One region of the Inquilinus sp. NPDC058860 genome, then DNA from elsewhere that is predicted to be linked to it. Evidence: predicted binding sites of a transcription regulator. Region 1 holds the regulator's gene; the other holds the start of a gene.

Region 1 (7,177 bases):
GACCGCCGTCTCCTTCGTCCTGGCCGGCGCCGGGGTGCCGGTGGCCAAGCACGGCAACCGCGCCGCCTCCAGCCTGACCGGCGCGGCCAACGTCCTGGCCGAGCTGGGCGTCAATGTCGAGGCGCCGCCCGAGGTGATGCGCGAGGCGCTGTGGGAAGCCCAGATCGGCTTCCTGTTCGCGCCCCTGTATCACAGCGCCATGCGCCATGTCGGCCCGGCACGGCAGGAGCTGGGCACCCGCACCATCTTCAACCTGCTCGGCCCCCTGGCCAACCCGGCCGGGGTGAAGCGCCAGCTGCTCGGCGTCTTCGCCGAGGCCTGGGTCGAGCCGGTGGCGCAGGCGCTGAACCAGCTGGGCAGCGAGACCGCCTGGGTGGTACATGGCAGCGACGGGCTCGACGAGATGACCACCACCGGCCCGACCGCGGTGGCGGAGCTGCGCGGCGGCCAGATCCGGCGCCTGACCGTGACGCCCGAGGATGCCGGGCTGCGCCGAGCGGTGCCCGAGGACCTCAAGGGTGGCGATCCCGCGACCAACGCGGCCGCCCTGCGCGCCGTGCTGGGCGGGGCGCAGGGCGCCTATCGCGACATCGTGCTGCTGAATGCCGCAGCCTGCTTCATCGTCGCCGACCGGGTCTCTACACTGACCGACGGCGCCGCCCTCGCGGCCCGCACCATCGACGACGGCTCGGCCGCCCATGTCCTCGAGCGGCTGGCCCGGATCACGAGCCAGGGAACGGCATGAGCGACACCCTCACCCGCATCGTCGCCGACAAGCGCCGGCACATCGAGGCCCGCAAGGCGGCGGTGCCGCCGGCCGAGATGAGGCGGCTGGCGGATCTCGCCGACCGGGCCGCGCCGCCGCGCGGCTTCGTCGCGGCGCTGCGCCGGGCCCAGGCCGAAGGCCGCTACGGCCTGATCGCCGAGATCAAGAAGGCCTCGCCGTCGAAGGGGCTGATCCGCCCGGATTTCGACCCGCCGGCCCTCGCCCGTGCCTATCGCGACGGCGGCGCCACCTGCCTGTCGGTGCTGACCGACGTGCCGTATTTCCAGGGCGCCGACGAGTACCTGACCGCCGCCCGCGCTGCCGTCGATCTGCCGGTGCTGCGCAAGGACTTCATGATCGATCCCTACCAGGTCGTCGAGGCCCGGGCGCTCGGCGCCGACTGCATCCTCCTGATCATGGCGGCGCTGGACGATGCCACCGCGCGGGAGCTGGAGCAGGCGGCGATCGACATCGGCCTGGACGTGCTGGTCGAGGTGCATGACGCGGCCGAGCTGGACCGGGCCTTGAAGCTGCGCTCGCCGTTGCTCGGCATCAACAACCGCAACCTCAAGACCCTGCAGGTCGACCTCGCCACCACCGAGGCGCTGGCGGCGCAGGTGCCGGGCGACCGGCTGCTGGTGGCCGAGAGCGGGCTGTCCGCCCCGGCCGACCTGGCCCGGATGGCCCGCGTCGGCGCCACCACCTTCCTGATCGGCGAAAGCCTGATGCGCCACGACGACGTCGCCGCCGCCACCCGCTCCCTGCTCACGCCGGACGCGAGGTCCTCGGCGGCATGACCGGCGAGCTGACCCATTTCGATTCGGCCGGCCAGGCGCGCATGGTCGACGTCTCCGGCAAGGACACGACGGTGCGGGTGGCGCGGGCCGGCTGCCGGGTGGAGATGAAGCCGGAGACGCTGGCCCTGATCGCCTCCGGCGGCCATGCCAAGGGCGACGTGCTGGGCATCGCCCGCATCGCCGGCATCATGGCGGCCAAGCGCACATCCGACCTGATCCCGCTGTGCCACCCGCTGCCGCTGTCCAGCGTCGAGCTGGCGCTGCGCTGCGACGCCGAGCACAGCCGGGTCGAGATCGAGGCCACGGTCAAGGTCACCCATCGCACCGGGGTGGAGATGGAGGCGCTGACCGCGGCCTCGGTCGCCGCCCTGACCGTCTACGACATGTGCAAGGCGGTCGACCGCGGCATGGTCGTGACCGACCTCCGGCTGCTGCACAAATCCGGCGGCCGGTCGGGCACCTGGGAGGCCCAGCCATGATCCCGGTCGCCGAGGCCCGCGCCCGCATCCTCGCCGCCTTCGCCGCCCTGCCGGCCGAGACCGTGCCCCTGCCCGCCGGGCTGGGCCGGATCCTGGCCGAGCCGGTGGCGGCGCGGCTGACCCAGCCGCCGCTCGACGTCTCCGCCATGGACGGCTGGGCGGTGCGGGCCGCCGATGTCGCCGCCGTGCCGGCGACGCTGCGGCGGATCGGCGAGGTTCCGGCCGGCGGTCGCTTCGAGGGCTCGGTCGATCCCGGACAATGCGTCCGCATCTTCACCGGCGCGCCGCTGCCGGACGGCGCCGACGCCGTGGTGCTGCAGGAGGACACCGACGCCGAGGGCGACCGGGTCACGGTGCGCGAGGGCGTCGCCGCCGGCCGCCATGTGCGCAAGGCCGGCCTCGACTTCCGCGCCGGCGAGGTGCTGCTGCAGCCCGGCCGGCGCCTGACCGCGCGCGACATCGGCATCGCCGCCTCGGCCAACCATCCCTGGCTGCGGGTGCGACGCCGGCCGCGCGTGGCGGTGCTGGCGACCGGCGACGAGATCGTGCTGCCGGGCGAGGCGCTGGGCCCCAGCCAGATCGTCAGCTCCAACACCCATGCCCTGGCCGCCCTGATCCGCAGCTGCGGCGGCGAGCCGGTCGATCTCGGCATCGCCCGCGACAATGCCGACTCGCTGGCGACGCTGGCGGCCGGCGCCCATGGCGCCGACCTGATCGTCACCACCGGCGGCGCCTCGGTCGGCGAGCACGACCTGATCCGCTCGGTGCTGGGCGAGCGCGGCCTGGCGCTCGACTTCTGGAAGATCGCGATGCGGCCGGGCAAGCCGCTGATCTTCGGCCGGCTTGGCGACACGCCGCTGCTCGGCCTGCCCGGCAACCCGGTATCGACCATGGTCTGCGGCTGGCTGTTCCTGCGCCCGGCGGTCTGGGCCCTGCAGGGGGCCGAGGCGCCGGAGAACCGCGTCACTGCGACGCTGGGCCGCGACCTGCCGGCCAATGACGGGCGCGAGGATTATCTGCGGGCGCGGATCGAACGCACGGATTCCGGTTATGTCGCCACTCCGTTCCCGACCCAGGACAGCTCGATGCTGTCGCTGCTGGCCGCGGCCGACGGGCTGGTGATCCGCCCTCCCCGCGCCCCGGCTGCGGCGCGCGGCGGCGCCGTGGAGGCGGTGCTGTTCGGCGACGGGATCTGACGCGCCGATCGTTACAAGGAAGTAAAGAACCGACGGTGCCACAGTTAGGCGCTTGTGTTTTTGTTTTGTTCCTCCTAATGTTCTCTCCAGGGATTCGGCCGCGCCGCGGCCTCTGCGAACGGAGGATGCCTTGCTGACGCGAAAGCAACAGGAGTTGTTGTTGTTCGTTCACCGCCGCCTGGAGGCGGACGGCGTCAGTCCATCCTTCGACGAGATGAAGGATGCCCTGGCCCTGAAGTCGAAATCGGGCATCCATCGACTGATCACCGGCCTCGAGGAACGCGGTTTTATTCGGCGGCTGCCGCATCGGGCGAGGGCGCTGGAGGTGCTGCGACTGCCGGACTGCCTGAAGTCGGACGCGCCGGCGACGGCCCCGGCCGAGGACGACAATGTCGTTCCCTTCCGGCCGGTGCGGTCCGATGCCGCCCTGCCCGGCCGCAAGCTGGAACGCGCCGATCTCGCCGGCCCCGAGCACGGCGTGCGCCTGCCGCTCTATGGCCGGATCGCCGCCGGCATGCCGATCGAGGCGCTGCGCGACCATTCCAATTATGCCGAGGTGCCGGTCTCGCTGCTCGGCCCGGGCGAGCACTACGCCCTGGAAGTCGCCGGCGACAGCATGGTCGAGGCCGGGATCCTGGACGGTGACACCGTCATCATCAAACGTTGCGACGCGGCCGATCCCGGCATCATCGTGGTCGCCCTGGTCGACGACAACGAGGTGACGCTGAAACGGCTGCGCAAGAAGGGCGCCTCGGTCGGGCTGGAGGCCGCCAACCCAGCCTATGAGACCCGCTACTTGCCCTCCGATCGCGTCCGCATCCAGGGGCGTCTGGTCGGGCTGCTGCGGACCTATTCGTAAGATCAGGCGACGACCGACCCGACGGGCCGCTGCAGGCTGCCCGCGGGCGCAGTCCGGACTTGCCGGATAGTGCTTTGTCCGGTCCTCTGTGCAGCGTTCCGCAACGCACCGGACGTCCGTGCATGATTCCGCGCCGATCGCTGCTTCGCCTGCTGGCACTCGCCCTGCCCTGTGTCGGCATCTTCGCCGGCGTTCCGGCACAGGCCGCCGGCATCTACCGCACCTCCGGCGACTGCGACGGCTTTCCGAAGGTCTCGCTTCGCACCCCCGACGGGCTCTGCGTCGGCCTCGTCGCGTCCAGGCTCGGCTTCACGCGCGGCGTGGCCGTGATCGGGGACGACATCTACGTCGCCGACATGGGCAGCTGGGAGAAGGGACGAGGCCGGCTGCTGCGCCTCCCCGAGGGCGGGCGCGGGGCGCCGCAGGTGCTGCTGACCAGGCTGGACCGGCCGAACGGCCTGGTGCCGACGGCGGACGGGACGCTGCTGCTCGGCCTGGCCGGCCGGGTCGTGTCCGTCGACCCGAAGGCAGAGCAGCCGGCCGCCGCGCTGCGCGACGTGGTGACCGGCCTGCCGAACGATGGCCGCCATCCCCTCGCCGCACTGGCCCTGGCGTCGGACGGCGCCCTCTTCGTCAATGTCGGTTCCGCGACCGATCACTGCGAGCGCGCCGACGATTCGGCCCCGGATCCCGCCAAGCCCTGCCCGGAGACCGGGGGCACGCCGCCGCGCGGCAGCGTCCTGCGCGTGGCGGCCGACGCCCTTCCCGCGGATGCCCGCACGCTCGCCCCTTTCGCCCGCGGGCTGCGCAACAGCATGGCGCTCGCGGTGCTGCCGAACGGCACGCCGCTGGCCCTGGTGAATGCGCGGGACGCCATCGACCAGGCCGATCCCGGCCTGTCCGACGAGGCGCTGCCGCATGATTTCTACACCGTGCTTCGCGAGAACGCCGATTACGGTTGGCCCTATTGCTACGATGACCGCAAGCCCAGCCCCGAATACCCGCATTTCGACTGCAGCCGGGTCGAGGTGCCGACCCTGCTGCTGCCGCCGCATGCCGCGCCCCTCGGCATGCTCGTCTATCGCGGATCGGCGCTGCCGGGCCTCGAGGGCCGGGTGCTGATGACCTATCACGGCTATCGCGACACCGGGCACCGGGTCGTGGCGCTGGCGATCGACGATCGGGGCCTTCCACAGGGCGAGCCGCAGCCGCTCGTCTCGGGCTGGGACGCCGCCAAGGGCGTGAGGCCGCAGGGCGCGCCGCTCGGCTTGGCCGAGCTGGCGGATGGCAGCGTCCTGATCAGCGAGGACCACAACGGGACGCTGCTGCGCCTCGCCCGCGCCCGGCCGGCCGCGTCGCCTTGATCGGGCGCGGACTCGAGGGCGGCGGGCCATGAGCGGCCGGACCCGGCATCGGGCCGGCGGCGCCGAACGGGTCACGGCGCAGCAGGTCGCCGAGGCGGCCGGCGTGTCGATCTCGGCCGTTTCCCGCACCTTCACCAAGGACGCCAGCGTCTCGCCCCGGATGCGGGCCCGCGTGCTGGCCGCCGCCGAGGCGCTGGGCTATCGCCCCAACCAGCTGGCGCGCAGCCTGATGACCGGCCGGACCGAGCTGGTCGGGCTGGTCTCGAGCCATTTCGCCAATCCCGCCTTCATGGACGTGTTCGACCTGTTCACGCGGGAGCTGCAGCGCCGCGGGCTGCGGCCGCTGATCGCCAACCTGTCGGAGGACGGCGGCGCCGGCTCCGCCCTCGACATGATGCTACAATACAGCGTCGACGCGGTGCTGATCGCCACCTCCGCGCCGCCGGAGGGCTTTGCCGAGTCCTGCGCCCGCGCCGGGCTGCCGGTGGTGCATGTGTTCGGCCGGGCGGAGGCGTCGGTGCCGGTGGTGACGGTCGACAATGTCGCGGGCGGACGCCTGGTCGCCGAGGCGATGCTGGCGCGCGGCCTGCGGCAGCTGGCCTTCCTGGGCGGAGCCGCGGCCGATTCGTCGTCGATCGACCGCGCCGCGGGCTTCGCCCAGGGGCTGACAGCGGCAGGCCTGCGGCCCCTGGCCGTGGAGTTCGCCGGCGACTATTCGCATGAGCACGGCCGCCGCGGCCTGCACGCCTTGCTCGACCGGTACCGGCCGCAGGCGGTGTTCTGCGGCGACGACATTCTCGCGCTCGGCGCCCTCGACGCCTGCCGCGAACGCGGTCTGGCCGTGCCAAAGGACATCGGCATCGTCGGCTTCGACGACATGACGCTGGCCGCCTGGCCCGGCTATCGCCTGACCACTGTCCGCCAGCCGATGGCCGAGATGGTGCGCCACGCCATCGGCCAGATCGCCGCCCGGCTCGCCGATTCCAACCACCGGATCGAAGGCCGGCTGTTCGACATCGCCCTGGTCGAGCGCGACAGCCTCTAGGCGCCGGTTCTCAACCCTTCCAGATACCGCATCAGCTGTCGCGCGCAGGCTTCCAGCGGCGCGGCGTCCTGCTGCGCCTTGGCCTGGGCCATCGCCCCGGAATAGGCGGCGACGATGAAGGCGGCGAGGTCGTCGGCATCCGCCAGGGCCAGCCGGCCGGCCGCCTGGTCGGCGCGCAGCCGCGCGGCAAGCGCCGCCCGCCAGGCCGCGAACACCGCATCCATCGCCGCGCGGAACTCCGGATCGGCCAGGGACAGCTCCAGCGCCAGGTTGTTCAGCGGACAGCCGGAGACGGCGCCGCGCCGCCGCAGCCCCGCGGCGATCCGGCCGAACACGCCGGCGATGCCGTCGATCGCGTCCGGCGCCGTGCGGACCGGCTCGATCCAGGTCTCCTCCACCTCGCCCGCCACCCGGTCGCGGATGACGGCGAGGCCGAGCGCCTTCTTGGTCGGAAAGTGGTGATACAGCGCCCCGCCGGTCACCCCGGCCTCGCGCATCAGCTCGTGCATGCCGGTGCCCTGGTAGCCACGGGACTGGAACGCCTCCGCCGCCACGTCCAGCAGGCGCCGGCGCGTGCCCTCGGGGTCGTAGCTGCGCTTCTGCCTGCCGTCGGTCATGCGCCCACCGTAGCAGATTGACTCAACCGGACAATCAGTCTGTTCTGAAACCGG
Region 2 (7,177 bases), on a different contig from region 1:
GCAGCTCCTTCCAGCTCTCGATCGGCCGGCCGATCAAATCGGGCCGGATGCCGAGCGTGTCGGCGTTGTAGGTGGTCGGGATCAGGGTGATCCACTCGGTCGGCTCGGTGGCGAAGGTCTTGCCGTTCTTCTCGGGCAGGTAGAACACCTTCTTCGGCGCGGTGCCCTGGTCGCCGATCTTCTTGCCGTTCAGCTCGCCCTTGGTGAAGACGGTCGAGATCTGGTCGACATATTTGATCCGCTTCGCGTCCATGCCCTGCAGGTTGCCGGAGGGCAGCAGCTTCTTCAGCGAGAAGTACTCGCTGTCCACGAGATCGAAGGAGTTCGGCTGGGTGACGATGCGCTTGGTCACCTCGTCGGTCGTGACCGGCACGTATTCGATGATGATGCCGAGATCCTCCTTCGCCTTCCGGGCGATGTCGGCGCTCTGGTTCACCGCGGTGCCGAGATAGCGCAGCGTCACCGGCTCGGCCGCGATGATCGCCGGAAAGCCGGTGATGGCGCGGCTGCCGACCAGCGCGCCGGCCGTCGCCGCCGTGGTCTTCAAGAGGGTGCGGCGGGAGAGGCCGCGAGGAGTCTTGTTCGGGGTATCCGCCATGGTGGAGCCTCCTTAGGGTTGGGGGCGATGGTCGCCGCGCCCCGCGGCATCGGGGAGAAGGGGATGGACGTCCTGATCGGCCCAGGCGACGGCGACGCGGTCGCCCGGCGCCACCGGGTCGGCGAAGAAGGCGGCCTCGGGCAGCCAGGCCAGCATGTCCGGCGCCAGCTCGCAGGCGAAGGCGACATGGACGGTGGCGCCCTGGTACTCGACCCCCCGCACCACCGCCTCGACCTGGCCCGGCGGCAACTTGACGCCATGGGGGCCGGCGCCGTTGATCCGGGCGAGCTTCAGCCGGTCGGCGCGCAGCGTCGCCAGGCGGCCGCCCAGGGTCACGACGTTATGGCCGCCGATGAAGCGGGCGACGAATTCGGTGGCCGGACGGGCGAACAGGTCCTGCGGCGGGCCGGCCTGCTCGATCCGGCCGCCCTGCATCACCACCGCCAGGTCGGCCAGCGCCATCGCCTCCTCCTGGCTGTGGGTGACGTGGATGAAGCTGATGCCGAGTTCGGCCTGCAGCCGCTTCAGCTCGGCCCGCATCTTGATCCGGAGGAAGGGGTCGAGGGCGGAGAGCGGCTCGTCCAGCAGCAGGATCTGCGGCTGAGTGATCAGCGCCCGGGCCAGCGCCACGCGCTGCTGCTGTCCGCCCGACAGCTGGGCCGGCAGGCGCTCACCATAGGCCTCCATCGCCACCAGGGCCAGGAGCTCCGCCGCCTTGGCCCGGCGCTCGGCCTTCGCCACGCCGCGCATCTTCAGACTGAAGGCGACGTTGTCGGCGACCGAAAGATGCGGAAACAGGGCGTAGGACTGGAACATCATCGCCGTGCCGCGCCGGGCCGGCGGCCGGTCGGTGACGTTGGCGGGGCCGAGGATGATGTCGCCGTCCGACACCGCCTCATGCCCCGCGACCATGCGCAGGGTCGAGGTCTTGCCGCAGCCGGAGGGGCCCAGCAGGCAGCAATAGGTGCCGGCCGGGATCCTCAGGTCGATGCCGTCCACGGCGACGGTGCCGCCGTAGCGCTTGGTCACCTTCACCAGCTCGAGATCTGCGCCGCCCATCCGCTCTCCCTTTCGGGACAACGGAGGAGCAAGCGCCGTGCCAAACGCCCGGCGCCGCGAGTCCCGCCGTAGGGAGACGCATCGGGGATCGGCAACCGCCTACGCTTTGGGCAACTGCATACGGACGGCCTGAAGATTGTGCACAATCACAACAAGACAAGAATACAATCTTGAGCGCCGCTGCCCTGCATGGGATGGTGGAACGGGACGAGTCGCGGCCACTCCGCCGCGGCTCGTCGCCGGAGCGGAAGAATGGACACGATCGAGACCGTCGGCACGCTGGCCGGAACCCGCGACATCCCCGACCGCGGCGCGCGGGCGGCCGCGATCTACCGCTCGATCCTGGACGCGATCGTCGAGCACCGGCTGCCGCCGCGCACCAAGCTGTCGGAGGACGAGATCGGCACCGCCTTCGGTGTCAGCCGCACCATCGTCCGCTCCGCCCTGCAGGCGCTGGCGCATCAGCACATGGTGGTGATCGAGAAGAACCGCGGCGCCTTCGTCGCGGCGCCTTCGATCGAGGAGGCGCGCGAGGTGTTCGAGGCGCGTCGGACGCTGGAGGCCGCGATCGCCCGCCGTGCCGCCGAGCGCACCGTGCCGGCCGACATCGAGCGGCTGGAGCGGCACCTGGCCGACGAGGCGGAGGCGCTGCGCCGGGGCGACCGGCCGCGCGCCATCCAGCTCTCCGGCCTGTTCCATCTCGGCATCGCCGAGATCGCCCGGCAGCGGGTGATGGAGCGGTTCCTGCGCGAGCTGGTGTCGCGCGCCTCGCTGGTCATCGCCTTGTACGGCCGCAGCGGCGCCTCGGCCTGCGGCAACGCCGAGCACGGGGCGATCTTGCAGGCGCTGGCCCGACACGATGCCGACCGCGCCGGCGCCGCCATGCTGGACCATCTGACCCATATCGAGCAGGACCTCGACCTCGCCCCGGCCGAGGCCGGCCCGGTCGACCTCGCGGCAGTGCTTCGGAGAGACCGTCTGACCTAATCCAGCGAGATCATCGCGGCCCGCCGGCTGGTGACCTCGTCCCGCGCCCTGGCCTCGGAGGCCGCCTTGGCGCGCCGGTGCCCCCTGAACATCTCGAGCAGATCGGCGATCCAGCCCCCCGGCCGGAAGGCTTCGATCGTGGTCGGGTGCCAGTCGTCATAGGCGGCGCCCGGCTTGCTCGCCATCGATACCCCGAGCACCGTCGTGCCGCCCCAGGACAGATAGGCCTCGCCGCGGCTGTCGGCATGCGGGTCCGGATGGGACGACGCATGCTCCTTGAACGCGATGCCGTAGGGCCGACCTCGATAGCGGAAAGTCACCGCAAAGTCCTTCATGTGGTCTGCGGTGATGTCGAGGTCGGAGTATTCGGCCGGCACCGGCCGGGTCTGGTCATGGCACGACCAAGCCGTGAAACGGCGGACGTCCCAGACCAGAGCGCACAGCGCCTCGCCGATCCCGCTGTTCTCCATGAACCGCTGCGCCTCGGCCACCCTGGCCCGCTCCTCAGCGGTACAGGCCAGGCACGCGTTCCGCTCTTCCTGCTCGAGCTGTCGGGCTTTCTCCCTGAACTCGTCGACCAGGGACCGCCACTTCTCCAGATGAGCGCTTCCCATAGCAGCCTCCGTTTCGGCCACGTCAACGATGGTGCGCCATTTTCGCGGGATTGCAAGGGGTTGCAGCCCGCCAGGACGGCCAGGGCTTGACAAGCCAGGCCATATGTTCTCTTTTTGTTCTAGCTTCGCCTGATCGGCCGCGGGCCATGACAGCCACCATCCTCCATGCGGACCTGGACGCCTTCTACGCGTCGGTCGAGCAGCTGCTGGACCCGTCGCTGCGCGGCAGGCCGGTCGCGGTCGGCGGCGGGGTGGTGCTGGCCGCTTCCTACGAGGCCAAGGCCTTCGGCGTTCGCGGCGGCATGCCGGGGCGACGGGCGCGCGAGCTGTGCCCGCAGCTGGTCTTCGTCGCCGGCCATTTCCGGGAGTATCAGCGGCTGGGCGATGCCGCGATCAGGGTGCTCGGGGATTTCACGCCGCTGGTCGAGCGGATCTCCATCGACGAGGCCTTCGCCGACGTCGCCGGGTGCACCCATCTGTTCGGCCCGCCGGCCGAGATCGCCCGGACCATCCGGCGGCGGGTGCGGGCGGAGCTCGGCCTGCCGATCTCGATCGGCGTGGCGCGCACCAAGCACCTGGCCAAGATCGCCTCGCAAGTGGCCAAGCCGGACGGGCTTGTCGTCGTCGATCCCGAGGCGGAGCCCGCCTTCCTGCGCGACCTGCCGGTCGAGCTGATGTGGGGTGTCGGCCCGGTCAGCAAGGCGCGGCTGGCGGAGAGCGGCGTGCACACCATCGGCCAGCTGGCGGAAATGCCGGGATGGTCGCTGGAGCGGCTGCTCGGCCGCGCGGCCGGGGAAAAGCTGTCGGCGCTGGCCTGGAACCGCGATCCGCGGGCGATCGAGACGCGGCGGCGGTCGCATTCGGCCGGGGCGCAATCCGCGCTCGGCCGGAAGCCGGCCGAGGAGCGGGTGTTCGTGCCCACGCTGCGCCATCTCGCCGACCGGGTCGCCACCCGGCTGCGGGCCAAGTCCCGGCCCGGTCGGACCATCACCGTCCGCGTCCGTTTCGCCGACCTGCGCTCGGTCACGCGCGCCGTGACGCTGGATGCGCCGGTCTCGGCGACCACGATCCTGGCCGAGATCGCCGAGGAGCTGGTGCGCGGGGTGCTGGCGCAGCATCCCGAGGAGAAGACGATCTCGCTGCTCGCGATCTCGGTGTCGCATCTCGAGGACCGGCCGCAGCTGCAGCTGGAACTGCCGCTCGGGCTCGCCGACGAGCGGCGTCGGCCCGGCACCGGGAGAGGGCTGGCGCGCTGGAAGGCGGACCGTGCCGTCGACGCGATCCGCGAACGGTTCGGATGGCGGGCGGTCGGCTACGGTTCGGTCGTGCTGGAACCGTCGCGATCCGTCCCCGACGCCTTCCGCGAGCTCGCCGAGAAGGACCTCTGACCGTTACCGCGGCGCGCGGATCTGCCGCTTCGCTTCCGCCGCGAGCGGATGGTTCGCATAGGCCCGGGCGAAGTCGCGATAGGCTTCGGCCGTGCCGGCGCGGCGGGCGGCGTCGAACGCGGCATAGACCGCGGCGTCCGGGTCGTTGGCCAGGGGGCGCGCATCCGGCGCAGGCCGCCGCTGCAGCCGGCGCCACGCTTCGTCCGCCAGGGCATGTTCGGGATGCCGCGCGATGAAGCGGATCAGCGCCGCGTTCGAGCCCTCGTCGACGGCCCCGCGAAACTCCCGGGCGATCACTGCCTGCTCGTCCGGCGGCCGCGCCATATCGGTTTGCGCCGACATCCACCCGTCCTCCCGCAGCACGTCACCGGCAATGGCGATGCCGGCCCGCCAGGGCAGCACGACGGACGACAAGGACAGGACAAGACAGGCAAACACCCGGCCTCGCGCTTCCATTGTCCTCGCCACCTCGATCACACGTATCACCAATGTCCAGCCGCCTGACTTCTCCGGACCGGAATGATCCGAATTTGAGTTCAAAACTATGGCAAATCCATGGGCGAGATCGGAATCAATATTTTAGGAAATTATTCAGGATCCTTTCTTGATCAGCATACAATGTTAAATCATACAATTCGGATTTTTGCTCCACTTCTTGACTTTGTAAAAAATTTAATGCATAATTTCCAAGATAGGAAAAGATCGTTTCCCTTGGGACGGATTGCGAGGACCAGAAGATCGGCACGAACTTTTTGGTGCCAAAGCCAAAATCAAGACATCTTCGCAACATGATCTCATGCCACATTCAACGTGGGCCCGAATCTCTGCTCATCGAACGCGACTTCGGAGCCTGAACGATCGTCTCTTCAATCATAACAAGTTGCGGATTCTCACTGAAAGGTTGCGGTTCTTCACCATGTAGGGGAGACCCGGTATGAAATCGTCGCAAATTCCTGCATATGACCTCCTGATTTCGGAAACCGATCCTTTCCATGACCCCTTGGCCTGGTCGCTGCAGCGGAAATGGTCGAGCGACCTGCTGTACCACCAGACCTTCTCCGACGCGTCCCGCCTGGACGCGGTCCTGGCCAATGGCGGCGCCCTTGCGGATGCCATTCGCGCGGAACTCGGCGACCGCTCCGACGGGTACGTGGTCCATGCCCCTGTGTCGGGCACCGCGACCGGCGCGCCGAAGCCGGAGGAGAACGGCTCGGGCGACACCACCGCGGCCGTGGCCGCGTCCGGCAACCAGCAGATCGACGGGCTGCTGAGCGGCGTCCGCTGGTCGGACGGCTTCATCACCTACAGCGATCCGGATGCGGTGAGCGATTACCAGGCCGGCCACCCCGAAGCGTTCAGCGGCTTCGCGCAGATGACGGCGCAGCAGATGATCGCCGTCCACTTCGCGCTGAATGCCGATATCTTTACCCAGCCCTCCGGCGCTTTCGGCTTCGCGGTCGAAGGCTTCACCAATCTCAGCATCAGCTATGCCGGCAGCGGCTCGGGGCTCGGCACGATCCGCGTCGTCAACACCACCAACCCCAGCACGGCCTACGCCTACTACCCGGCCAACCAGGTCTATGGCGGCGACGCCTTCTTCGGGCCCAGCGGCGACCTGCCGACCGCCGGCAACTACGACTGGCACACCGTGATCCATGAGCTCGGCCATGCGCTGGGCCTGAAGCACGGCCACGAGACCAACGTCTTCGGCGCCCTGCCGGCCGACCGCGATTCGCTCGAATACTCGGTGATGACGTACCGCACCTTCATCGGCGACGATTCGAGCGGCTACAACTATGAGACCTGGGGCGCGCCCCAGACCTTCATGATGCTGGACATCGCCGCCCTGCAATACATGTACGGCGCGGATTTCACCACCAATTCCGGCAACACCACCTATACCTGGAGCCCGACCGACGGCACCACCTTCGTGAACGGCGCCATCGCCATCGATCCGGGCGGCAACCGCATCTTCGCGACGATCTGGGACGGCGACGGCGTCGACACCTATGACCTGTCGAACTACACCACCAATCTGAGCCTGGACCTGAACCCGGGCGGCCATTCCGTCTTCTCCTCGGCCCAGCTCGCCAATCTCGGCGGCGGCCCGAACGGCGGCTATGCCCGCGGCAACATCTTCAATGCCCTGCTGTTCAACGGGGATTCCCGGTCCTACATCGAGAATGCCAATGGCGGCAGCGGCAACGACACCATCCAGGGCAACGCCGTCGGCAACCTGCTGAACGGCAATGCCGGGAACGATTTCCTGTATGGCGGGTCCGGCACCGACACGATCAACGGCGGCGCCGGCAACGACTGGATCGAGGGCGGCTTCAACGCCGACACCGTCAATGGCGGTGACGGCGACGACACCTTCTACGTGCGCCAGGGCGAGTTCGGCGACAACACCACCGGCGGCGCAGGGATCGATACTCTCGATCTCAGCAACTACACGGCGACCTATGGCTCGATCGTGAACCTCGCCGGCGGGACCTACAACTTCTCCCCCTCCTTCGGCGGCCCCTACACGA

Evidence for each region. The regulator LexA, encoded in region 1, represses DNA repair genes until DNA is damaged. The targets are predictions, from matches to a motif close to ATGTTCTANTTTGGTTC.
Region 2: the regulator LexA is predicted to act here: its motif matches at 3,362-3,378, upstream of dinB (DNA polymerase IV).

What each region holds. Positions count from the first base shown of each region.
Region 1 covers NZ_JBHYMS010000019.1:35,428-42,604, reverse strand. The annotation lists gene trpD (anthranilate phosphoribosyltransferase) at 1-745, shown strand, start outside; gene trpC (indole-3-glycerol phosphate synthase TrpC) at 742-1,563, shown strand; gene moaC (cyclic pyranopterin monophosphate synthase MoaC) at 1,560-2,042, shown strand; gene glp (gephyrin-like molybdotransferase Glp) at 2,039-3,238, shown strand; gene lexA (transcriptional repressor LexA) at 3,369-4,097, shown strand; gene ACFW16_RS15365 (PQQ-dependent sugar dehydrogenase) at 4,220-5,461, shown strand; gene ACFW16_RS15360 (LacI family DNA-binding transcriptional regulator) at 5,490-6,506, shown strand; gene ACFW16_RS15355 (TetR/AcrR family transcriptional regulator) at 6,503-7,123, opposite strand.
Region 2 covers NZ_JBHYMS010000035.1:58,256-65,432, forward strand. The annotation lists gene ACFW16_RS22410 (PotD/PotF family extracellular solute-binding protein) at 1-598, opposite strand, end outside; gene ACFW16_RS22415 (ABC transporter ATP-binding protein) at 611-1,657, opposite strand; gene ACFW16_RS22420 (GntR family transcriptional regulator) at 1,910-2,644, shown strand; gene ACFW16_RS22425 (hypothetical protein) at 2,641-3,258, opposite strand; gene dinB (DNA polymerase IV) at 3,405-4,646, shown strand; gene ACFW16_RS22435 (hypothetical protein) at 4,650-5,123, opposite strand; gene ACFW16_RS22440 (M10 family metallopeptidase C-terminal domain-containing protein) at 5,647-7,177, shown strand, end outside.